DNA from 4 places in the Cupriavidus sp. 22TCCZM04-2 genome. Region 3 is predicted to be linked to each of the others. Evidence: predicted binding sites of a transcription regulator. Region 3 holds the regulator's gene; each other region holds the start of a gene.
What was found. Region 3 encodes FNR, which switches genes on or off when oxygen is low (the NO sensors DNR and NnrR bind a similar motif). Its sites were predicted from a motif close to TTGATNNNNATCAA; they were not measured.
Positions count from the first base shown of each region.

Region 1: a site for FNR is predicted at 2,988-3,001, ahead of AC3FKG_RS06240 (fatty acid desaturase). Genes of this name have one in related genera too.
Region 2: a site for FNR is predicted at 1,542-1,555, ahead of AC3FKG_RS19410 (universal stress protein). Genes of this name have one in related genera too.
Region 4: a site for FNR is predicted at 2,690-2,703, ahead of AC3FKG_RS15730 (universal stress protein). Genes of this name have one in related genera too.

Region 1 is NZ_JBYOJS010000003.1:82,494-88,141, forward strand. It holds gene ilvD (dihydroxy-acid dehydratase) at 1-653, opposite strand, end outside; gene AC3FKG_RS06235 (TMEM165/GDT1 family protein) at 877-1,452, opposite strand; yybP-ykoY riboswitch at 1,483-1,705, opposite strand; gene AC3FKG_RS06240 (fatty acid desaturase) at 1,757-2,899, opposite strand; gene guaD (guanine deaminase) at 3,071-4,393, opposite strand; gene AC3FKG_RS06250 (adenosine deaminase) at 4,457-5,512, opposite strand; gene xdhC (xanthine dehydrogenase accessory protein XdhC) at 5,533-5,648, opposite strand, start outside.
Region 2 is NZ_JBYOJS010000013.1:103,605-109,252, reverse strand. It holds gene AC3FKG_RS19420 (LysR family transcriptional regulator) at 1-356, opposite strand, end outside; gene cysK (cysteine synthase A) at 522-1,439, shown strand; gene AC3FKG_RS19410 (universal stress protein) at 1,660-2,115, shown strand; gene AC3FKG_RS19405 (hypothetical protein) at 2,218-2,742, shown strand; gene serA (phosphoglycerate dehydrogenase) at 2,880-4,082, shown strand; gene AC3FKG_RS19395 (hypothetical protein) at 4,347-4,679, shown strand; gene AC3FKG_RS19390 (GMC family oxidoreductase) at 4,729-5,648, opposite strand, start outside.
Region 3 is NZ_JBYOJS010000006.1:117,916-123,563, forward strand. It holds gene rluB (23S rRNA pseudouridine(2605) synthase RluB) at 1-1,810, opposite strand, end outside; gene scpB (SMC-Scp complex subunit ScpB) at 1,816-2,688, opposite strand; gene AC3FKG_RS11905 (sulfite exporter TauE/SafE family protein) at 3,231-3,986, opposite strand; gene fnr (fumarate/nitrate reduction transcriptional regulator Fnr) at 4,066-4,791, shown strand; gene AC3FKG_RS11915 (hypothetical protein) at 4,838-5,083, opposite strand; gene AC3FKG_RS11920 (FixH family protein) at 5,080-5,295, opposite strand; gene ccoG (cytochrome c oxidase accessory protein CcoG) at 5,379-5,648, opposite strand, start outside.
Region 4 is NZ_JBYOJS010000009.1:180,219-185,866, forward strand. It holds gene aceB (malate synthase A) at 1-685, opposite strand, end outside; gene AC3FKG_RS15720 (haloacid dehalogenase type II) at 740-1,441, opposite strand; gene AC3FKG_RS15725 (LysR family transcriptional regulator) at 1,693-2,643, shown strand; gene AC3FKG_RS15730 (universal stress protein) at 2,831-3,265, shown strand; gene loiP (metalloprotease LoiP) at 3,358-4,110, opposite strand; gene aceA (isocitrate lyase) at 4,451-5,648, opposite strand, start outside.

The DNA of each region.
Region 1 (5,648 bases), on a different contig from region 3:
CCCAGCGCCTCGGTCAGGCAGTTCATCGAGTTGGCCGTGAACATGCCCGAGCACGAACCGCAGGTCGGGCAGGCGGAACGCTCCACCTCGGCCACGTCGGCGTCGGAATAGGCCGGATCGGCCGCGATCACCATGGCGTCGACGAGGTCGAGCTTCTTGAATTCGACGGCCTTGGTGACAGGGTTGGCCAGGCGCGTCTTGCCGGCTTCCATGGGGCCGCCGGAAACGAAGATCACCGGAATGTTCAGGCGCATCGCGGCCATCAGCATGCCCGGGGTGATCTTGTCGCAGTTCGAGATGCAGACCATGGCGTCGGCGCAGTGCGCGTTGACCATGTACTCGACGGAGTCGGCGATGATGTCGCGGCTCGGCAGCGAATACAGCATGCCGTCGTGGCCCATGGCGATGCCGTCATCGACGGCAATCGTGTTGAATTCCTTGGCCACGCCACCGGCAGCCTCGATTTCGCGCGCGACCAGCTGGCCCAGGTCCTTCAGGTGGACGTGGCCGGGTACGAACTGGGTGAACGAGTTCACCACCGCGATGATCGGCTTGTTGAAGTCGTCGTCTTTCATGCCGGTGGCGCGCCACAGGGAGCGGGCCCCAGCCATGTTGCGGCCGGCGGTGGAAGTCTTGGAACGGTATGCGGGCATTGTGGGGTTGTGGAATCTAAATCGCAGAAAGGATGCGGGGCCACGGGAATAGGAGCCCCTCGCGCGCCCGTGCGTACAACCTCTTGAGCTGCGCCCTGGGCAGAACCCGTGATTATCCCACACCGCCGGCAGCGCGTAGCCGGCACGGCCGGTGATCGCGCGCGCCGCAGGCAGGGCATCCAGGCTTCGCGGCCCGGATGCTCTGACGCGTCTCTTGCGGTGGTCAGCCGCCGATATTCAGCAGCGCAAGCACGCCCAGCACCAGGAAGATGCATGCGGCGATCTTGTGCACCAGGCCGATCGGCATCTTGTTGGCGAACTTGTCGCCGAGCAGCACGGCCGGCGCATTGGCCAGCATCATGCCGAACGTGGTGCCGGCCACCACGGCGAGCACCGCGCCGTTGAAGCGGGCGGCCAGCGCGATCGTGGCGATCTGGGTCTTGTCGCCCATCTCGGCAAAGAAGAACGCGACGATGGTGGCGAGCAGGATGCCGACCGTGCCTTTCACCGGCTTGGCGTTTTCCTCGTCGTCGAACTTGTCGGGGATCAGCATCCAGCCGGCCATGGCGATGAAGCCCAGGCCCAGGATCCAGCGCAGCAGCGTTTCGCCGAGCACGTGCGTGATCCAGCCGCCCAGCGCCCCGGCAAAGCCGTGGTTGACCAGCGTGGCAATCAGGATGCCAAGGATGATGGGGAGCGGCTTGCGGTAGCGCGCGGCCAGGACAAGCGAGAGCAGCTGCGTCTTGTCGCCCATTTCAGCGAGCGCGACGATGCCTGTGGAGACGAGGAAGGCTTCCATGTTGTTATGTGAGTAACCGGGCCGCAATGCATCGCGAGATGCCAATGACGCACACCTTTCCCGGCCCGGCCAGAAAGGTATGGTCATCGGTCTCGCCAGGCCTTGGATCGGGCTGGGCCTGTGGCCAGCCAGTCCGGAGCTGCGCACGCCATAACCGCAAGCGGTCAAGTCTGTTGACGTACGCCCCTGTCTGCCGGGTTCCGCATTGCGCGGAGCGGTGAGAGCAGGGCGGCTACTCCCCAATGGAAGCCGCGATTATAGCGGCGCCGGCGGGGATCGTCTACCGCCGGGAAAATGTGCCCTGTCAGGCGGGAACCGGCGACTGCTCGCTGGTGCGGCGGCCGCGGAAATCGGTCCAGCACAGGGCCTTGAAGTCGTACAGCTTGCAACGGCGCGCGGTCCGGAAGTACCAGCGCCACGAGAAATTCTCGATGATGATGCGGCCCGGCAGCGCATGTTCGAGCAGCGCCTGCGCTCGCTTCAGGCGGTACAGCGGCACGCTCATGTCCACGTGGTGCGCGGTGTGTTCCATGATGTGGTGCAGCGCCGCGCCGATGCCGTGGCGGAATCGCAAGTGCACGGTGGTCGAGACAAAGGGCTGGGCCTTGGCCCACATGGCCTTGGTGTCGTACCACGCCACGCTGGTGTGGGTGTGGTGGACGTACAGCACGAAGCCGACCGTCAGGTTCCAGACCAGGAAAGGCAGCACGAAACCAGCGCCGACCATCATCCAGGCCGATTGATCCGTGGCCAGTGCGGCCCACACCAGCGCGCCGATCCACGCGGCGCCGAAGGCAGCCACGAGCGTGCAGTCGGCCATGAAGATGGGCCGGCGCGTCGCCATCTGGCGCTTGCTCGGGAAGAACAGCTTGAACCACCAGATCTCGATCAGGTAGTACAGCCCGGCGCCGAAGCCATTGCGGTAGATGCGCTCCATCATGCGGCGCCAGCGCGGCAGCGCCTGGAATTCTTCGAGCGAATAGGGCGCCCAGACGAAGTCGAAGCCCTTCAGGTTGGTGTAGCCGTGGTGCACGACGTTGTGGCCGACTTCCCACAGGCTGTAAGGCGTGAGCGACGGCAGGAAGGTCAGTCGGCCCAGCCACTTGTTCAGGCCGCGGCGCGGCGTCAGGCTCTGGTGGCAGGCGTCATGGCCGATGATGAACAGCCGCGCGATGATCAGCCCGGCCAGTGCGCCCAGGCCCAGCTTGGCGGCCCAGTGCGGCGCCAGCACGATGCCGGCCAGCGTGGCCGCGAACAGCAGATAATCAAAGGCGAACAGCATCAGCGCGCGCGGTGTGCTGCGCTGGCCCAGCGGAATCAGCCAGCCGCGGATGATCTTGCGCGACGGCAGCGGCTGGTCGGGGGCAATCGGATCGGGGAACGGTCGGTCTTTGGCGGCCGGTGCTTCAAACGTTACCTCGGGATGCGTGGCAGCGGTGGGGGTCATGTAAACCTTCAGGTTGCTGGCGTTGCTGAAGGCCTGGTATGGCCGGCAACGGAACCATAAAGGTTAGAGGGGTTCGACGGTCCGAGTCTTGATCACCGTCAATTCGTGCCGGAGCGGTCCCGGGTAATAGCGACCTTCGGCCGCGCATTGCGGCCGAAGGTCGGTCAGTCATCACACGACGGGCGTCTGTACTGCCTCGCCCATCACATAGACGCTGTCGATCACACGGTCGTCGCCGAGCATGGCAAAGGCGAACAGCTGCTCTTCCAGCGTCCCGGAACGGCCGCTGCGGCGGGCGATCAGCGGCGTCGCTTGCGGATCCAGCACGATGAAGTCGGCTTCGCAGCCCTCGCTGAAGCTGCCGATGCGGTCGGACCAGCCCAGCGCCTCGGCCGCGGCGCGCGTGGCCAGGTAGAACATGCGCAGCGCCGTCAGGTGGTAGCCGCCCATGCGCGCGACCTTGTGCGCGGCGTTCATGGTGCGGAACATCGAGAACGAGGTGCCGCCGCCGACATCGGTGGCCAGCGTCACGTTCAGGCGGTTGGCGTCGGACTGGTGGAAGTCGTAGAAGCCGCTGCCCAGGAACAGGTTCGACGTCGGGCAGTGGGCGACCGCGGCGCCGCTGTCGGCCAGGCGCCGGCGGTCATCCTGGTCCAGGTAGATCGCGTGGCCGTAGAACGCGCCCGGGCGCAGCAGGCCATAGCGGTCGTAGACGTCCAGGTAGCTGCGCGCGTCCGGGAACAGCTCGGCAACCCATTTCACCTCGTCGCGGTTCTCGGCGACGTGGGTCTGGATGAACGCGTCAGGGTAGGCCTTTGCCAGTTCGCCGCAGGCGGCCAGCTGCGCTTCGGTCGAGGTCGGGGCGAAACGCGGCGTGATGGCGTAGGCCAGGCGGCCCTTGTTATGCCAGCGCGACATCAGGTCGGCCGAATCGCGCGCGCCGGTTTCGGCGGTGTCGCGCAGGAAATCGGGGCAGTTGCGGTCCATCATCACCTTGCCGGTGATCATGCGCAGGTTGCGCTGCTCGCTCTCGGCAAACAGTGCCTCGGCCGAAGCCTTGTGCACGGTGCTCCAGACCACGGCGCTGGTGGTGCCGTTGCGCAGCAGTTCGTCGGTGAAGAAGCCGGCCACCGCGCGCGCGTATTCGGGCTCGGCAAAGCGGCGTTCCTCGGGGAAGGTGTAGGTGTCCAGCCAGTGCAGCAGCCCGGGCGACGGCGACGCGATGATGTCGGTCTGCGGGTAGTGCACGTGCGTGTCGATAAAGCCCGGCACGATCAGCTTGCCGCGGTGGTCCACCACCTCGGCGCCGGCCGGGATGCGCGCGGCCAGCCCCTTGTAGTCGCCCGCTGCGACGATGCGCCCGGCGGTGACGATCAGCAGACCATCTTCCCAATACTGATAGGCGTCCTCGTGGAATTGCGGATCGTGCAGGAAATGCAGCACGCGGCCGCGGATCGCGCGGGTAATGGACGGGGTCGGCGGAGTGGTCGTCATGGTCTGTCTCTCGGGACCGGCCTGCGCGCACGCGCAGGGCCGGGCTATTGCTATGCGCCGCGCTCAGGCCGCTGGGACCGTGGCGGGCGGGGACGTCGGCGTGGCCGACCAGAAGTGGTCGACCTCCGCCAGGAACTCGGCCTTCTGCATCGGAGGCAGGAAAGCCGCTTCAAAACTATTGCGCGCGAGCTGGTGCGCATCCGCGGCATCGAGCGGCAGCGCTTCGAACGTGGCTTCCCAGTTGGCGTTCATGTAGCCGCCAAAGTAGGCCGGATCGTCCGAATGCAGCGTGACCATGACGCCGGCATCGAGCATGCGCTTGAGCGGGTGTTCGCGCAGGTCCGGATGCACCTTGAGCTTCTGGTTCGACAGCGGGCACACCGTCAGCGCCACGCGTTCGCGCGCCAGGCGCTCGATCAGCGCGGCATCGTCGATCGACCGCACGCCGTGGTCGATGCGCTCGACCTTGAGGATGTCCAGCGCGTCGATGACATATTGCGCGGGGCCTTCCTCGCCGGCGTGGGCCACCAGTCGCAGGCCGAGTTCGCGGGCACGCGCGAACACGCGCGCGAACTTCTCGGGCGGGTTGCCCTGCTCGGACGAATCCAGCCCGACGCCGACAAAGCGGTCGCGGTAGGGCATCGCGGCTTCCAGCGTGGCGAATGCGTCTTCCTCGGACAGGTGCCGCAGGAAGCAGAGAATCAGGCTGCTCGAGAAATCGTATTCGGTACGCGCCTGGGCCAGTGCGTCGGCGATGCCGTCGATTACGGTGCCGATCGGCACGCCGCGCGCGGTGTGGGTCTGCGGATCGAAGAAGATCTCGGCGTGGCGGACGTTGTCGGCGACGGCGCGCTTGACGTAGTCCATCGTCATGTCGAAGAAATCCTCTTCCGTCAGCAGCACGCTGGCGCCGGCGTAGTAGATGTCCAGGAACGATTGCAGGTCGGTGAACGCGTACGCCGCGCGCAGGGCTTCGACGCTAGGGTAGGGCAGGCTCACCTGGTTGCGCTGGGCCAGCCGGAAGATCAGCTCGGGTTCGAGCGTGCCTTCGATATGCACGTGCAGTTCAGCCTTGGGAGTACGGCGGATCTTGTCCGCCAGCGCGGCATCGATGGTCATGTGGGGCCTCGGTCTTATGGTTACGGATGCACCGTCTCCCCGTGGCTCGCGTGCAGCGCGGCGAGACGCTGGTCGCGGACCTGCAGCAACTGGGCGACGATGGCTACCGCAATCATAGCCGGTGCCTTGTCGGTGA
Region 2 (5,648 bases), on a different contig from region 3:
CGGATGTCGGGATAGCGCTCGCGCATGGCCTGCATGAAGGGCAGGCCCAGCACGCTGATGGTGCTCGGCGCCATGCCTACACTGACGTGGCCGGAGAGCCTGGCAAGCTGGGCGGCGCGTACTGCGTCGTCGGCATGGCGCACAGCCAGTTGCGCCTGGCGCCAGAATGCCAGTCCGGCATCGGTCGGCACGACGCCCGTCGAGGTGCGCCGCAGCAGGCGCGTGGAAAGCTCGCCCTCCAGGCGACTTATCTGCTGGCTGAGCGCCGATGTGACCACGCCCAGCTTCTGGGCGGCCTGCCCCATGCTGCCGAGTTCGACGACCTGCAGAAAGTACCGCAATTGCCTGAGCTCCATCCGGCCCTCCTCTCAACCAGTTCCCCTCCAGGCACGCGGACGATCCCTGGCAGCGGCTCGTGATCATTATCCGTGAACGGCGGGAGCGGCCATGAAAATTTCAATAGAATCCCGGTTGGTCCGCATTCGCGCAGCGCCGTGACGCTGCGCCCCTTTGGAGGAAACATGAAGGCAGTCAATATCCTGGAAACCATCGGCAATACGCCGCATATCCGCATCAACCGGCTGTTCGGCAATGGCCATGAAGTCTGGATCAAATCGGAACGGTCGAACCCGGGCGGCTCGATCAAGGACCGCATCGCGCTGTCGATGGTGGAAGATGCCGAACGCCGTGGCGTGCTTAAGCCGGGCGGCACCATTGTCGAGCCGACGTCGGGCAATACCGGCATCGGCCTGGCGATGGTGGCCGCGGTCAAGGGCTACAAGCTGATCCTGGTGATGCCCGACAGCATGTCGCTCGAACGCCGCCGCCTGATGCTCGCCTACGGCGCGACCTTTGACCTGACCCCGCGAGAGAAAGGCATGAAGGGCGCGATCGCCCGCGCCGAGGAACTGATCGCCGCCATTCCCGGCGCCTGGATGCCCCAGCAGTTCGAAAACGCGGCCAACATCGAAGTCCATGCGCGTACCACCGCCCAGGAAATCCTGGAGGATTTCCCCGAAGGGCTCGACGTACTGATCACCGGTGTCGGCACGGGCGGCCATATTTCCGGCTGCGCGCAGGTGCTCAAGCAGAAGTGGCCGCAGCTCAAGGTATTCGCCGTCGAGCCGTCGGCTTCGCCCGTGATTTCCGGCGGCGCACCGGCACCGCATCCGATCCAGGGCCTGGGCGCCGGCTTTATCCCGGCCAACCTGAAGACCGGCCTGCTCGATGGCGTGATCCAGGTGGATGCCGAACCGGCCCGCGACATGGCGCGCCGCTGCGCCAGCGAAGAAGGCATCCTGGTCGGCATTTCGTCGGGTGCCACCCTCGCCGCGATCGCCGGCAAGCTACCCGAGTTGCCGGCCGGCGCACGCGTGCTGGGCTTCAACTATGACACCGGCGAGCGCTACCTGACGGTCGAGGGCTTCCTGCCCGCCTGAGGCGGGCGTGTGTGCACCGGCGGGCAACGCCGGTGCACGGTTCGATGCGCGCCATCGGATCCCGCGGCAGCAGATCTCCGCTCGCCGCGGTGCGTTCAAGTCTTGATGCCGGTCAAGCTGCTATCGCCCGCTGCGGCTACGCTGGACCAGAAGGGCCCACTCGGTGCCTCTTACGATTTGCCGTCCCCCGATCACTCGCAACGACTCACCGGAGGTTTCCATGTATCAGCGCATCCTGCTAGCCGTAGACGGCAGCCAGTCTTCCGATCTCGCATTGAGCCAGGCCATCACCCTTGCCACGGCGACCGGTGCGGAGGTCAAGGCCCTGTTCGTGGCCGACGACAGCGACGCATTCTTCGATGTCGCCTACTTCGACGCCAGGGCCCTGATGGAAAGCATCCGTAGCTTTGGCCGCAAGGTCCTGACGGAGGCCGAGGACAAGCTGGAGGCGGCCGGCATCAGGCATACGACCCAGCTTGTCGACAAGCCGGTGGCGCCCGGCCAGATTTCCGCGACCATCGTCGCCCAGGCCGATGCCTGGAGCGCCGACCTGATCGTGCTGGGCACGCATGGCCGGCGTGGCGTGCGGCGCCTGCTGATGGGCAGCGTCTCCGAAGGCGTGGTCAGCAAGTCCAGCCGGCCGGTGCTGCTGATCCGCAGCGAAGTGGAAGGCTAGCGCACCGGGTCCGCGCGGCCCTGGCGCCGCGGGCCTATTGCGCACTTTGCTCCACTGGTCGGACAATCCGGCCATGCGGGATCTCCCCGCCTGGAGCCTTTGATGAGAATCCGCCTGGCATACGTAGCCTCGCTGGCGTGCGTCGCAGCCCTGATCCTGGGCGGCTGCTCGGCGCTGCACCCGGAACAGACCGGCCAGCGGCTGGTCGGCAGCGACCAGAGCGCCGTGCGCAGTACATTCGGCGAACCCACCGATTCCTTCCGTTTTCCGAATGGCACGTCGCGCTGGCTCTACTCCCAGCAGCCTCTCGGTCATGCGGTCTACGCGGCGGACTTTGACGCCACCGGCAAACTCGTGAGCTATCGGCAGATGTTGACGGAAGCCGAAATCTATCAGGCCAAGGTCGGTGCCTGGACCAAGCAGGATGTGCTCGAGCGCTTCGGCAAGCCGCGCGAGCCTATCCAGTATTACCCACTGATGAAGCGCGAGGCCTGGAGCTACCGGATGTTCCAGGACGGCTACCAGACCGCGCACTTCAGTTGCTACTTCGACGACAACGGCGTGCTGCAGCAGACCATGATCATTGTCGACCCGCTCGGCGGCGACCGCCGCGGGCGCTCGCGCTAGCCGTCGCGCCAGGGGAGCCAATGCTGGCGAAAGGGGCTCCCGGACTGCGGCGGCGTTTTCGCGCAGAATAGACCTTGCCGCGACGCAGCAAAGACTGCGCGCGCCTTCCCTGATCTCTTCTTGCGCGGAACCTGAACGTGACTACTGCGATCCTGCTTGAAAACATCCACCCAAGCGCCACGGCGCGCCTGGGCGAAGCCGGCCTGACGGTCGAACGCCGCAGCGGCGCGCTGGCCGGCGACGAGCTGCGCCAGGTGCTGTCCAGCCATGACCTGGTGGGCATCCGCTCCGCCACGCACCTGCGCGCGGACGACATCCGCAGCGCACCGGCGCTGCTCAGCATCGGCTGCTTCTGCATCGGCACCTCGCAGGTCGACCTGGACGCCGCGACGGCGGCGGGGATTCCGGTCTTCAACGCGCCGTTCTCCAACACGCGTTCGGTGGCCGAGCTGGTCGTGTCCGAAGCCGTGATGCTGCTGCGCAAGATACCCGAGAAAAATACGCTCGCGCATGCCGGCAAGTGGGCCAAGGGCGCCAGCGGCGCGTTCGAGGCGCGCGGCAAGACCATCGCCATCGTCGGCTACGGCAATATCGGCTCGCAGGTCGGCGTACTGGCCGAGTCGATGGGCATGCGAGTGGTGTACTACGACGTGCTGGCCAGGCTGTCGCTCGGCTCGGCGCGCGCGGCCGGCACACTGGAAGAGGCTGTGTCGCAGGCGGACGTAGTCACGCTGCACGTTCCCGCCACGGCACGCACGCGCAACCTGATCGACGCTGACGTGCTCGCGCGCTTCAAGCCTGGCGCGATCCTGATCAATGCCTCGCGCGGGACTGTGGTCGACATCGATGCCCTGGCGGCAGCGCTGCGCGCCAGGCACCTCGGCGGTGCCGCGATCGACGTCTTCCCCGAAGAGCCGAAGACCAACAACGATCCGTTCACCAGCCCGCTGCAGCAACTGCCCAACGTCCTGCTGACGCCGCATATCGGCGGCAGCACCGAGGAAGCGCAGGAGAACATCGGCACCGAGGTAGCCGCCAAGCTGCTGCACTACCTGACCACCGGCGGCACCATCGGCGCGGTGAATTTCCCGGAGGTGGATCCCGGTCCGCTGCACGCGCCGGCACGGCTGCTCAATATCCACAGCAACGCACCCGGTGCGCTGGCCGCCCTCAACACGCTGCTGGCACAGGACGGCGTCAACATCAACGGCCAGCACCTGCAGACGCGCGGCCATACCGGCTACGTCGTCACGGACCTCGACCGGGTGCCCTCCGACGCGCTGATGGGGGCCTTGCGCACCCACGCCGGCTTCGTGCGTTCGCGCCTGCTGGTCCGGTAAGTCCCGCCGCCTCACCCGACCGTCCACATCCCACCTCATCCGCTATCCGGCCTCAGGCAACGCCTGTGCCTCGATAGCGGATAGCGACTTGGTCCACGCATGCCCGCCTCGCACCATTCGAAGTGACAAATTTGTAATATTTTTGAGGGAATTGCTCAAGCCACGCCCTATCAAACCGCTATCCGGGACAGGAGCGACTGAGACGCAGTTGCGCTTCGTGCCACACGGCAGTGGCCGGGTGGCATCCACATGAGGGAGTTCGATATGGACGGAAGAGAAAGGCACGTGCCGGCATGGGCACGCCGGCTCGGACTATCGTTGTGGCTCGCCGCCGGCATCGCCGGCACCGCGGCCGCGCAATCCGGCACCATCACTTTCCGGGGAGCCATTACGGAACCCTCTTGCGGATTCGAGACCGGGGCTCAGGTGGTGCACGCCACCTGCATGTCCCCCGGTAGCCGGCCTGTCAGCACGGATCTCAACGCGGCGACTGCCGGCAAGCAGGCCAGCACCCGGGTCGGCGCCGCCCGGCTGAAACTTGAGCGGCTTGCCGGCAGCCGGGGCAACGCCTACATCGTCGTGGCCACCTACCTGTAAAGCCGCCGTCGGGGTCGCGCATGGCGCTCCCCGACTTGGCCGAACCACGTTAGCGGCCCGCCCGGATAAGCTCGGCCGCCTTCTCGGCGATCATGATCGCCGGTGCGTTGGTGTTGCCCGCGACCAGCGTGGGCATGATGGAAGCGTCGACCACGCGAAGGCCCTGCACGCCGCGCACGCGCAACGCCGGATCGACCACGGCCATCTCGTCCACACCCATCTTGCAGGTGCCGACCGGATGGTAGACGCTGTCGGCACGTTCGCGCACAAAGGCCTCGATCGCCTGCTGGCTGCCCTCGCCCGGACCGAAGTCGTCGGTAAACAACTCGCGGCCGCCGGCACTGGCCAGCGCCTGCTGGGCAAAGATCCGGCGGATGGCGCGCACGCCCGCCACCATGCCGGCCATGTCCTCTTCATCGCTCAGGAAGCGCGGATCGATCACTGGCGCCTCGCGCATGTCGCGCGAGCGCAGGCGCACCTCCCCGCGGCTCTTCGGCCGCAGCACGCAGGCGTGGCAGGAATAGCCGTGCCCCAGCTTCTTCCTGTCGCCGCCATGGTTGAGCAGCGCCGGAACGAAATGCAACTGGATATCCGGTACGGCCAGGCCCTGCCGGCTCCGGATAAATGCACCCGCTTCCGCGAAGTTGCTGCTCGGCATGCCGGTACGCTTGCGCCGATAGCGCAGCAGTTCCAGGGACAGCCGGGCAAAGCCGGGCAGCGAATGTCCGAACAGGTCCAGCGAGCGCACCTGCTTGTTGAGGATGACGTCGGGATGGTCCTGCAGGTTCTTGCCAACGCCCGGCAGGTCGGCCACGACACCGATACCCAGCTCGCGCAGTTCCTGCGCCGGCCCCACGCCCGAAGCCAGCAGCAGCTGCGGCGAATTGAAGGCGCCGGCACTGACGACGACCTCCTGCCGCGCCACCAGCTGCTGCTCGACGCCGCCCCGCACCACGGTAAGGCCGGTGG
Region 3 (5,648 bases):
TACCTCGGTTACCGCCCCGGTTGCCGCCGCCAGCACCGCCGGCGCCACCGCCCTTGCCGCGGCCCGAGCGATTGCCGCCGCCCTTTGCAGCCTTCGGCATCACATTGCCGTTGACATCGCCGCCGCGGCGCTGAGGCCGGCCCTGGCCACCAAGGCCCGCGCCACCCGCACCGCCGCGCCCGCCGCCAGCGCGTCCGCCACCCTGTCCGCGCCCGCCACCCAGATTAGCGGCGTGCGACGTCAGCACGGTGGGACCATGGCTGATATAGCCCATCGACGTCCGCATAGGATCGGGTTGGCCACGGCCCGCACCGCCCTTGTCGACCCGCGGCAGGCCGTCCATACCGGTATGCATGGGCATGCCGGCAATTGCCGCCTCGGTGCGCTGCTTGCGCCCACCGACCTTGGTCATGCCCTTGCCACCCTGCTGCTCACCCCTGCCCGGCACCTTCAGGCCGATGGCATCCATCATCGTCCTGACTTCCGTCGCCTCCAGCTCTTGCCAACGCCCGCGCTTCAGGCCGCGCGGAAGCAGGAACTGCCCGTAACGCGTGCGAATCAGGCGCGACACCGTCAGGCCCACCGCTTCAAACATGCGGCGCACTTCACGGTTACGCCCCTCGGTCAGCGCCACGTGATACCACTGGTTCACGCCCTCGCCACCACCATCCGCAATGCGCAGGAAATTGGCCTCGCCGTCATCGAGTTTGATGCCATGGAGCAGGCGCTGGCGATCTGCTTCCGCCAGCTCACCCAGCGTACGCACCGCGTACTCGCGCTCCACGCCATAGCGGGGATGCATGAAGCGATTGGCAATGTCGCCCGACGTCGTAAAGATTAGCAGGCCTTCGGTATTGAAATCCAGGCGGCCCACCGCGACCCACTTGCCGGTTTTCATGCGCGGCAGGCTGTCGAACACGGTCGGGCGGCCCTCGGGATCCGACTGGCTCACGATCTCGCCGGCCGGCTTGTGGTACAGCAGCACGCGCGGAGGCTTGGAAGAAATCTTGCGATGAATCAGCTTGCCGTTCACCCGGACCTGATCGGCCGGCAGGATCCGCTGGCCGATATGCGCGGGCAATCCGTTGACGGAAACGCGGCCCTGCAGGATCAGCTCCTCCATTTCGCGGCGCGAGCCCAGGCCGCCTTCAGCCAGGACCTTGTGCAGCTTAGGCGCATCGTCGTCCGCGGACAGTTCGCGCACCGGCTTAGCCTTGGTGCGTGGGATGACGGTGTCTTCCTGGTCGTACTGATCCGAGATAACAAAGCGGAACAGGTCTTCGCTGCTCGCGCCCGCCTTCTCGGGACCGGCCGGCCCCTTCCGTTGCGACTGACCACCCTTGCGCGGGCCCTGCTGCCGACCCGCCGACTGGACATCGCCTTCCGGCGTGGCCCGGGCAGTGCGCTGGCCCTGCGGCTTGCGCTTGCGGCCCGCCTGCTCGCCCTTGTCGCCGCGCTCCTGCCCAGCTTGACCGCCTTCCCGGGCCGGCGCATTTTCCGCCCTGATCGGCTTGCGCTTGCCGCGGCCACGCGGGGCCGCACGCCCGCCGGGTTCGCCGGCAGGCCTGCTCTCGCCAGCATCAGCCTGGGCGCCAGACTCGGCTCCTTCGGCGCGATTGCCGTCTCGATCCTGCCCGCCCTGCCGGCGCGAAGCCACCAGGTTGCGCAAGCCGCGTCTCAGCCCCTTCCGGCGCGGCGCCGTATCGGTGCCTGACCCGGATTCTGCTGCGCCGTCGGCAGCCGGTGACCCGGCTGACCGGGTGTCTTGTTCAACGGAATCAGACAAAGTATTCACTATCGGATGTTGCATATTGTTCAGTTGGGCACGCGCTCATCATCATGCTCGCTCGCGTGCGGCGGCACAGTATCGTCGCCGGATGAATTGCCGCCGTCCTGGTTGCCCGGCGCGCTTTCGGCATGGAAGCCATTTGCCTCGGTCACAGCCGACGCGAGATCTGCCACCTGCATGGCGTCGGCGCTGGCCTGCGCGACGGCCCCAGCCTCGTCAGGAGGTTCGTCGCCAGCAGCCGGCTTGGCGGCATCGGACGACTCACCGGCCGGCGTAACCGGCTCCGGCTCAGGGAAGGCCTCTTCGTCGCCAGCCACCGGCAGCGCCGTTGCCATCTCTTCAAAATCGATCGCCTGCTGATCCAGTAGCGCCGCCTGCGATTGCGCCTGGGCGTCTTCGAGCGGAGGCAGTTCGTCCAGCGTACGCAAACCCAGATCGTCCAGGAATGCCTTGGTGGTCGCATAGAGTGCCGGTCGCCCCGGTACATCGCGGTGGCCGATGACCTCGATCCAGCTGCGGTCTTCCAGTTTCTTGACCACCTCCGTGCTAACCGTCACGCCACGGATTTCCTCTATGTCACCACGCGTTACCGGCTGACGATAAGCAATGATCGCCAACGTTTCCATGACGGCCCGCGAATACTTGGGGGGCTTCTCGGGATTGAGGCGATCGAGGTATTCCCGCATCTCAGGCCGGCTCTGGAAACGCCAGCCGCTGGCCAGTGCCACCAACTCGACCCCGCGCTGGCGCCAGTCCTGGCGCAACTCATCAAGCAGGACCCGAACAGTGTCCGCGCCGACATCGTCTGCAAACAGACGGCGCAGGTCGCTCACGCGCAAGGGCTCCTGCGCACAGATCAGCGCAGTCTCGAGGACGATCTTCGCCTCTTGGGTATTCATGTTGGGTGTGCAGCCTGTCTTTGCACCTGCTCAGGGACGAATCCGGAGCCCTGGACATTGTGGATTTAACGGTGCGATTGCCACCGCCATCTCATCGCGCAGCAAACCCGAAAGCGTTTCGCTTCGAGACCGTGCACCTTCTTTTGCTTCGATTTGCCGGGTGTGTTCCGGCAGGAGATTGCCCGGTCACCGGCAAGTACCAGTGCACGAACCTCTTGCACGCGCCCACATGGGCGGACATGGCTTCCGGCGAACGTCCGCCTGGGCCGCAAGAAAAACGAATATCGGGATCAGGGCCAGCAATGACCGCACCACGGTCGCAGAGCCAGCCGGACTTTTGAACAGATATTATGAACCGGATGGACTGCGGAAGGGTTCGGCGCCGAAATGTCGGCTTGTCCGAAACTCCGGACGCCCTTTTTTTGGAAGGGCTGCCAGGCGCCGCTCGGAAACACGCCGCGCGATACCGCAATGCAGGCGATTGTATGGCATTCCCGCATCCGCCTGCAACCACCGCGCACTCCCGCGCCTTCACGGTGGCGTCAAAACACCAGGCAAAAACCATGCTCGGCCAGCGAATGTGGCAATAACACCGCTCGACCGATTCCCAGGCCGCCGAAGACCATGACCGCCAATCCAGCTCCCATCCTGACCCAACGGCGGCGAGCCCAAGCGCGCAGCAGCCCCGAAAAGCTGGATAGCGCCAGCAAATTCGGTAGCGTGCCAAGCCCGAAGGCGCCCATTACCAGGGCACCCGAGGGCGCATTACCGGCCAGTAACGCGAGGGCAAGCGCACCATAGACCATGCCACAGGGCACGAGCCCCCACGCCAAGCCCATGCCGTAGCGGCGCACCAGACCACCGCTTCTCGCCGCCGTGGCCGGAGTTTTGCGGCGAAGCCGGCCGAAGCTTCCGGCAACGGCGGTCCCCGCGCGCGCGCCGAACCGTTCCAGCCACACGATGGAAAACGCTTCGCCGCGTAGCAGGCGCCAGCCAGATACCAGCAGCAAGGCGCTCCCGGCGCCAAATAGCCAGCGCTGAACCGGCAGGTAATCCTGGCGCCAGGCCGTCGCCCCCACCGCTCCAAGGATCGCACCGAGCAGCATGTAAGTGGAAATCCTGCCCACATGCATCACCAGCAACTCCAGGAGCCAGTCTTGGGGGCGCCGCACCACGGCAATCGGCACGTCCACGGCGCGCTGCTCGACTGCGAGGGCAACGCCACCGCACATGGCAGCGCAATGAAAGCCCCCCAGCAAGGCAAGCATGAAAACACTGAGAAGCACACCAAAAGTCAATTGCAACTCCCTACCGCATCACATCGCGCGTTAAAATGCATGCATTGCGCCCTCGCCGCTCATTCCTTGCAGGTTCCAATTGCTAACATCCATCCCCGTCACCGAGATGTCGCCCCGTTGCTCCACTTGCGGCATGGGGCAACTGTGCCTGCCGGTGGGCATGAGCCAGCAGGATCTGCAAAAGATGGATACCCTGGTGCAAGAGCGCGTCCGTGTCCACAAGGGCGAAACCCTGTACCGCATGGGCGATCCGCTGACTGCGGTTTTTGCCATTCGCTTCGGCACCCTGAAGACGCATGTCACCACGGAAGACGGCCGCTCGCAAATCACCGGCTTCCATTTGCCTGGCGAAGTGGTCGGCCTCGACGGCCTGGGTGAAATGCAGCACGCCTCGGATGCCACCGCGCTTGAAGACACGGAAGTATGCGTCGTACGCATGGCCGATCTTCAGACGCTGTCCATGGATCTGCCATCGCTGCAGCAGCAGTTCCTGCGACTGATGGGGAAGGAAATATCGCATGATCAGCTCATGCTCGTCACGCTGGGGTCCATGCGTGCCGAAGAGCGACTTGCCGCGTTCCTGATCAACCTGTCAGAACGTCTGTCCGCACGCGGGTATTCGTCGACCGAGTTCGTCATGCGCATGAGCCGGGAAGAAATCGGCAGCTATCTCGGATTGAAGCTCGAAACGGTCAGCCGCCTGTTCTCACGATTCGCCGAGGCGGGCCTGATCCAGATCCGTCAACGCCACGTCAAGCTCGTCGACATGGAAGGCATCAAGCAAGTCTACAGCCGCTCCTGCTGAGGCCGTCTGACCGCCTTGCCTGGCAAGACGGTCCGCTTCAGCCCAATCACTCCAGCTCGTCCGTTTCGCTGAGCTTCGTCGGCATGGTATAGAGCGTCAATCCGCTGGACAACGCGCAGAATACCCAGGCCAGCAAGAACCCGATCGTATAAATGGCCTCGCGCGAGGCCTCGATCGGGTGGCCGAAGAAATTCAGATCTCCGGGATCCACCACCGAAAACACGGTTGCCGTGGCCACCCCGGCCATCAGGAACGCCGGCCACAGTACCCACATCAGCCAGCGCAGCCTCATGGCCGCCTCGCTTGCGGTGCCTTGGCACTGCCCGGGACCCCTTCTGCTTTCTCGACGACCAGGCCGTGCCGGGACACACCTTCGACTACCGGCCGGTCAGGATGGGTAGAAGCCAGCCAGATGGTTACGCCGCAAGCCACTATGGCCAGCAACGGGCCGCTCATCAGAAGCCACGGCCACGGCTCCTTCCACCACGGATTGCTTTCTTGCATCGTCTTGCCCCCTTCGTCGGCGCCTCACCGAGGCGCTCGCGGTTGGTACGGCGCAGCGCCGATGCGCTGCACCGCCCTTAGCATCACAAATTGCGCGGCACGATGAAACTGGTAGATTGCCTGATTTGCGCACTACCTTGCCCCGAACCTTCGCTTGTCACCGTCACGCTGATCTTGTGCGTACCCTGCGCGGCATCGTCGATCGGCACGCGAATCCGGATCGGCACCAGCTTGTTCGACGTCGGCGCCAGGGCCTTCGCGTCGGGATCGTACTCGACCGTCAGGTTCTTCAGATCGTCGCTTTCGGCCTGCACGCTGATGCGCATGGGTGCCTCGGTGGTGTTGATCAGTTG
Region 4 (5,648 bases), on a different contig from region 3:
CCATCACGAAGATGTCGTTCCACAGGCGTGCTTCCAGATGGCTTTCCATCTTCGGCAGGTAGAAGAACGGGCCGTCGCCGCGGGCGATCTGCTCCTTGGCGTTATGGAACAGGAACAGCGCGAAGTCGAAGATGCCGCCCGAGACGCGCTTGCCGTCGATGGTGACGTGCTTTTCGTCGAGGTGCCAGCCGCGCGGACGCACCTGCAGCGTAGCGATCTTGTCGTTCAGCTTGTACTGCTTGCCCTTCGATTCCAGGGTCAGCGTGCGGCGCACGGCGGCCTTCAGGTTCACCTGCCCCTGCATCTGGTTGTGCCAGTTCGGGGTGTTGGAATCCTCGAAGTCGGTCATGTAGCTGTCAGCGCCCGAGTTGAAGGCGTTGATGACCATCTTGGCTTCGACCGGGCCGGTGATTTCCACGCGGCGGCATTCCAGGGCCTTGGGGATCGGCGCGACTTTCCAGTCGCCTTCGCGGATGTGCTTGGTTTCGGGCAGGAAGTCGGGGACTTCACCGGCGTCCAGGCGCTTGGCGCGCTCGACGCGGGCGGCCAGCAGTTCCTGGCGGCGCGGTTCAAAGGCGCGGTGGAGTTTGTCTACCAGCGCCAGGGCTTCCGGCGTGAGGATATCTTCGTAGGCCGGCAGGATCTCGCCGGTAATCTTCATGCCCGCGGGCAACGTGATAGCCATCAGTCTTCTCCTGTTAGTCGATAGCTGGTTAGAGAGTCGACCCCTCGTTGTCGTTCAGACGTCCACGCCCCTGGCGCGGACAAAATCGAGCAGGTCATTCATGTCGTGCCCGGTGCCGGAGGGCGCTACGTCGAGCCGCTCCGCCGGATGGCCGGCACGATTGATCCAGAACGTGGTGTAGCCGAACCAGGTGGCGCCGCAGGCATCCCAGCCGTTCGATGAGACGAAAAGGATCTCTTCGGCTGGCAGCTCGAATGCCTTCGGCCCGAGCGCATAGGCCTCCGGGGCGGTCTTGTACTGACGTACGGCGTCGACCGACAGCACATGGTCGAACAGGCCATGCATGCCCGCGCTCTTGACCGAGATATCGAGCATCTCGGCATTGCCGTTGGACAGGATGCCCAGCGGCAGTCCGGCGCGGCGCAGCCGTTTCAGCGCGCCCAGATTCTCGGGAAAGGCCGACAGGCATGCATATTCCTTGAGCAGCTGCGCCTCGGTCGCGTCGTCCAGCTTCACCTTCAACCGTTCCGCGGCATAGCGCAGCGAATCCACGGTCAGGGCCCAGAATGGCTTGTAGTACTTGCCATCGGGGCTCGCCATGGTGCGGACACGGGTGTAGTCGATCTGCCGTTCGCGCCACAGCAGCGCCAGGGCCTCGCCCTTGCCCGGGAACAGTTGCTCCGCGCGCGCCGTGACGGAATACACGTCGAACAGCGTGCCGTAGGCGTCGAAGACGACTGCGCGGATCTTGTTCATGGGGCGCTCTGGTTTCCTGGGTCAGGTCTTGCCGCAGGCTGTTGCGTGGGGCTGTACACCATTGAATGCATCGAATTGTAGGCAGACGCTGCAGTGCGGCAAAGTCGGCCCGGGTCACTTGATCTTTTACTTTTCGGCATCTAATCTTGGCTGACTTGTTCGACAATAAACACCAATTCCCTCTCATTCGCGCAAGATCGCCGTCCGCGGGCACGCCCGGGTGATCGCGCAGGCATCGCAAATAATCATTCGTGGACCATTTCAAACAACTGGAGACTTTTGTATCCGTGGCCTCGCGCGGCAGTCTGTCCGCTGCAGCTGCGGCGGAAGGCGTCGCGCCGGCCATCATCGGAAGGCGCATCGACGCGCTGGAAGAACGGCTGGGCGTCAAGCTGCTGATCCGCACGACCCGCAAGATCAGCCTGACCTTCGAGGGGTCCGCCTTTCTGGAAGACTGCCAGCGCATCCTGAACGACCTGCACAACGCCGAGGCCAGCGTTTCCGCGGGTGGCGTGAAGGCCAGCGGCCACCTGCGCGTCACGGCGCCAGCGGGCTATGGACGCAAGCATGTGGCGCCGCTGGTGCCGCTGTTCATTGAATCGCACCCGGATGTGACGATTACGCTGGATCTGTCCGACCGCGTGGTGGACCTGGTCAATGAAGGCTTCGATTGCGCGATCCGCCTGGGGGACCTGCCCGATTCCAGCCTCGTTTCCATCCGCCTGGCGGAAACCCGGCGTGTGGTGGTGGCATCACCCGACTATCTGTCGCGCGCGGGCACGCCAGCATTGCCTGAGGACCTGCAGCGTCACAACTGCCTGGCTTTCGGCGCCAGCGCCAACGTCCAGCGCGGCTGGGTCTTCCAGCAGGAAGGCCGAGCGGTTACGGTCAAGGTCGGCGGCACGATGGAATGCACCGACGGCGCCGTATTGCACGAATGGTGCCTGCAAGGCCACGGGCTGGCATGGCGGTCGTGGTGGGAGGTCGGCAACGAAATTGCAAGCGGCCGGCTGGTGACGGTGCTCGACGAGTTCCAGGCGCCCCCGATCGGCATCCACGCGGTGTTTCCGCAGCGCAAGCACCTGCCACTGCGGGTACGGCTGTTCATCGACCATCTGAAGAACACCTATGGCAACCCGGCCTACTGGCGCCGGACCGAACCCGCACCGGCGCACCCGGCAATGGCCGCCATGGCCAGCTAAAACGAGGCACGCGCGTGCGAGCGTGCGCTGTCGCACTTTGTTGCAATTGATATAGCGCAATGCCCTACTCGGCACACTGACTACAATGCAGTTCAGACAGGCGCTTTTCCGGTCGCAAGCCAAGGTCGTGTAAAGGTGGCAACCGGGCCTGCCCCTCCCCTCATCCCCCGCATGAAAGGAGTCCTGCATGTTCCAACACATTCTGCTTCCCACCGACGGTTCCGAACTCTCCAAGAAGGCAATCAACGGCGGATTGGAGCTGGCCAAGGCCATTGGCGCGCGCATCACCGCCTATGTCTGCCTTGAGGAGTATCCGTACACCCCGTTCAGCGAAATCGTGGTCGAGGCGCCGCAGGCCTTCAAGGACCGTATCGAAAACCAGGCCAAGCTGTACCTCAAGGAGGTGGAGGGTCTCGCCGCGGCTGCGGGCGTGACCTTCGACTCCGACATGTCGACGTTCGCGGTGCCCTATCTGGGCATCATCGACGCCGCGGAGCGCCACGGCTGCGACGTGATCTTCATGGCTTCGCACGGCCGGCGCGGCTTGTCCGGCCTGCTGCTGGGCTCCGAAACCCAGAAGGTGCTGACCCACACCGACATTCCGGTGATCGTATATCGCTGACCTCAGATCGTCGGCCGTGGGCCGCTGATCTCTGACCGGGCCGGGGAAATTTCCCGGCCCTTCCTCATTGGACGCTGGCTTACGCAGCGGGCTCAGGAACCCTTGCTGATGCGCTCCTGGATATGCTGAGCGCGTGCTTCCGAACCCGGATGCGAGGAGAACATGCTGGACTTGCCGCCATCGAGCTTGGCCAGTTTCTGGAACGCGGTTACCAGGCCGCTGGTGCCGGCCTTGTTCTTCGTCAGCAGGTCGAACGAGTAATCGTCGGCCGCCGATTCCTGCGATTGCGAGAACTGCGCGTTGATCAGCTTCTCGCCAAGCTCGCCCAGTTGCGACGACGACAGCGCGGCCACCGCACCGTTGCCGGCTGCTGCCGCCGCGCCGCGTGCGGCGGTCGCGGTGTAGGCCACCTGCATCGCCTTCTTGGTGTGGCCCAGCGCCACGTGGCCAAGCTCGTGGCCCAGCACGCCGCGCACCTCCTCATCGGTCATCATGTCCATCAGGCCGCTATACACGCGCACGCAGCCGTTGGCCATGGCCCAGGCGTTGACGTCCTTCGTCATGTAGACCTTGGCGTTGACGTTCGGCACGTCGGAGTTCTTCAGCCCGGCCATAACCTTCGCCAGACGCCGGCCATAGGTGCTGTTGGCTGCTGCGATCTTGTTGGTCTTGTCCGATTCGGTGCAAGCCTGGTCCGACAAGCTCCTGACGTCGGCGTCGCTGAGCGTAGCCGCCTTGGCCAGGCTCGAACCGGCAGCCATCATGTCGTCAAGGTTGGTGCCGGCACAGCCGGCCAGGGACGCGGCAGCCGTCGCTGCCAGGGCAATGTAGAGAGGTGCTTTCATGTTGTCGCGGAATCAACGCACGTCAGGCGTGCAAATGGAATGTGTTTTGGATGTGCATTGAATGTGTCATTCATTCAAGGCCACGGGGACTTTATTCCACTTTTGCGGCAGAGGGGACGAGCTGATACGCGATAACCACCAATTATGACAATTGATTACATTTGACTTGTTCCGTGCTGCAGCCCCCTTTTTAAAAAAAACCGCGCCGCCTCCTGAGAGAAACGGCGCGGTGCCTGAAAAAGAAGCGCGTGATGGTCGCACGCGCTTCCTGTGGTCTGCTGAACCAAGAGACTACTCGGTTCCCCCCGATCTATGTTTCAGCAAACGGTGGCCAGGAGAGTCAGGCCACTTTCTTGTCTTCGAAGAACTGCTCGTCTTCGGTCGATCCCTTCAGGGCGGTCGTCGACGACTGGCCGCCTTCGATGGTCTGGGTCACGGCGTCGAAGTAGCCGGTCCCGACTTCGCGCTGGTGCTTGACGGCGGTGAACCCCTTCTCGGCCGCCTTGAACTCGGCTTCCTGCAGTTCCACGAATGCGCTCATCTGGTTGCGGGCGTAGCCGTAGGCCAGGTTGAACATCGAGTAGTTCAGGGAGTGGAAGCCGGCCAGCGTGATGAACTGGAACTTGTAGCCCATGGCGCCCAGTTCCCTCTGGAACTTGGCGATGGTGGCATCGTCGAGATTCTTCTTCCAGTTGAACGATGGCGAGCAGTTGTAGGCCAGCATCTTGCCCGGGAACCTGGCGTGCACGGCGTCGGCAAATTTCTTGGCGAACTCGAGGTCCGGCTTACCGGTTTCACACCACACCAGGTCCGCCACTTCCGCGTAGGCCAGGGCGCGCGAAATCGACTGCTCCAGGCCGTTGCGGACGCGGTAGAAGCCCTCCACGGTCCGTTCGCCGGTGCAGAACGGCTTGTCATTTTCGTCCACGTCCGAGGTCAGCAGGTCAGCAGCTTCTGCGTCGGTACGGGCGATCACCAGGGTCGGCACGCCGGAAACATCGGCAGCCAGACGGGCCGCGGTCAGCTTGGCAACGGCTTCGCGGGTCGGGACCAGCACCTTGCCGCCCATATGCCCGCACTTCTTCACCGAGGCCAGCTGGTCTTCGAAGTGAACGCCGGCGGCGCCCGCTTCGATCATCGACTTCATCAATTCGAACGCGTTCAGCACGCCGCCGAAACCGGCCTCGGCGTCGGCCACGATCGGGGCAAAGAAATCGGTGTCGCCGCTGCCTTCGCTCCATTGGATCTGGTCAGCGCGCTGGAACGTATTGTTGATGCGCTTGACCACCTGCGGCACGGAATTGGCCGGGTAAAGCGATTGGTCTGGGTACATTTCGCCGGCCAGGTTGGCGTCGCCGGCGACTTGCCAGCCCGACAGGTAGATCGCCTTCAGGCCCGCCTTCACCTGCTGCATGGCCTGGTTGCCGGTCAACGCGCCGAGCGAGTTGACGAACGGCTCGGTCTGCAGCAGGTTCCACAGCTTTTCTGAACCGCGCCGGGCCAGCGTGTGCTCGACCTGGACGGAGCCGCGCAGGCGT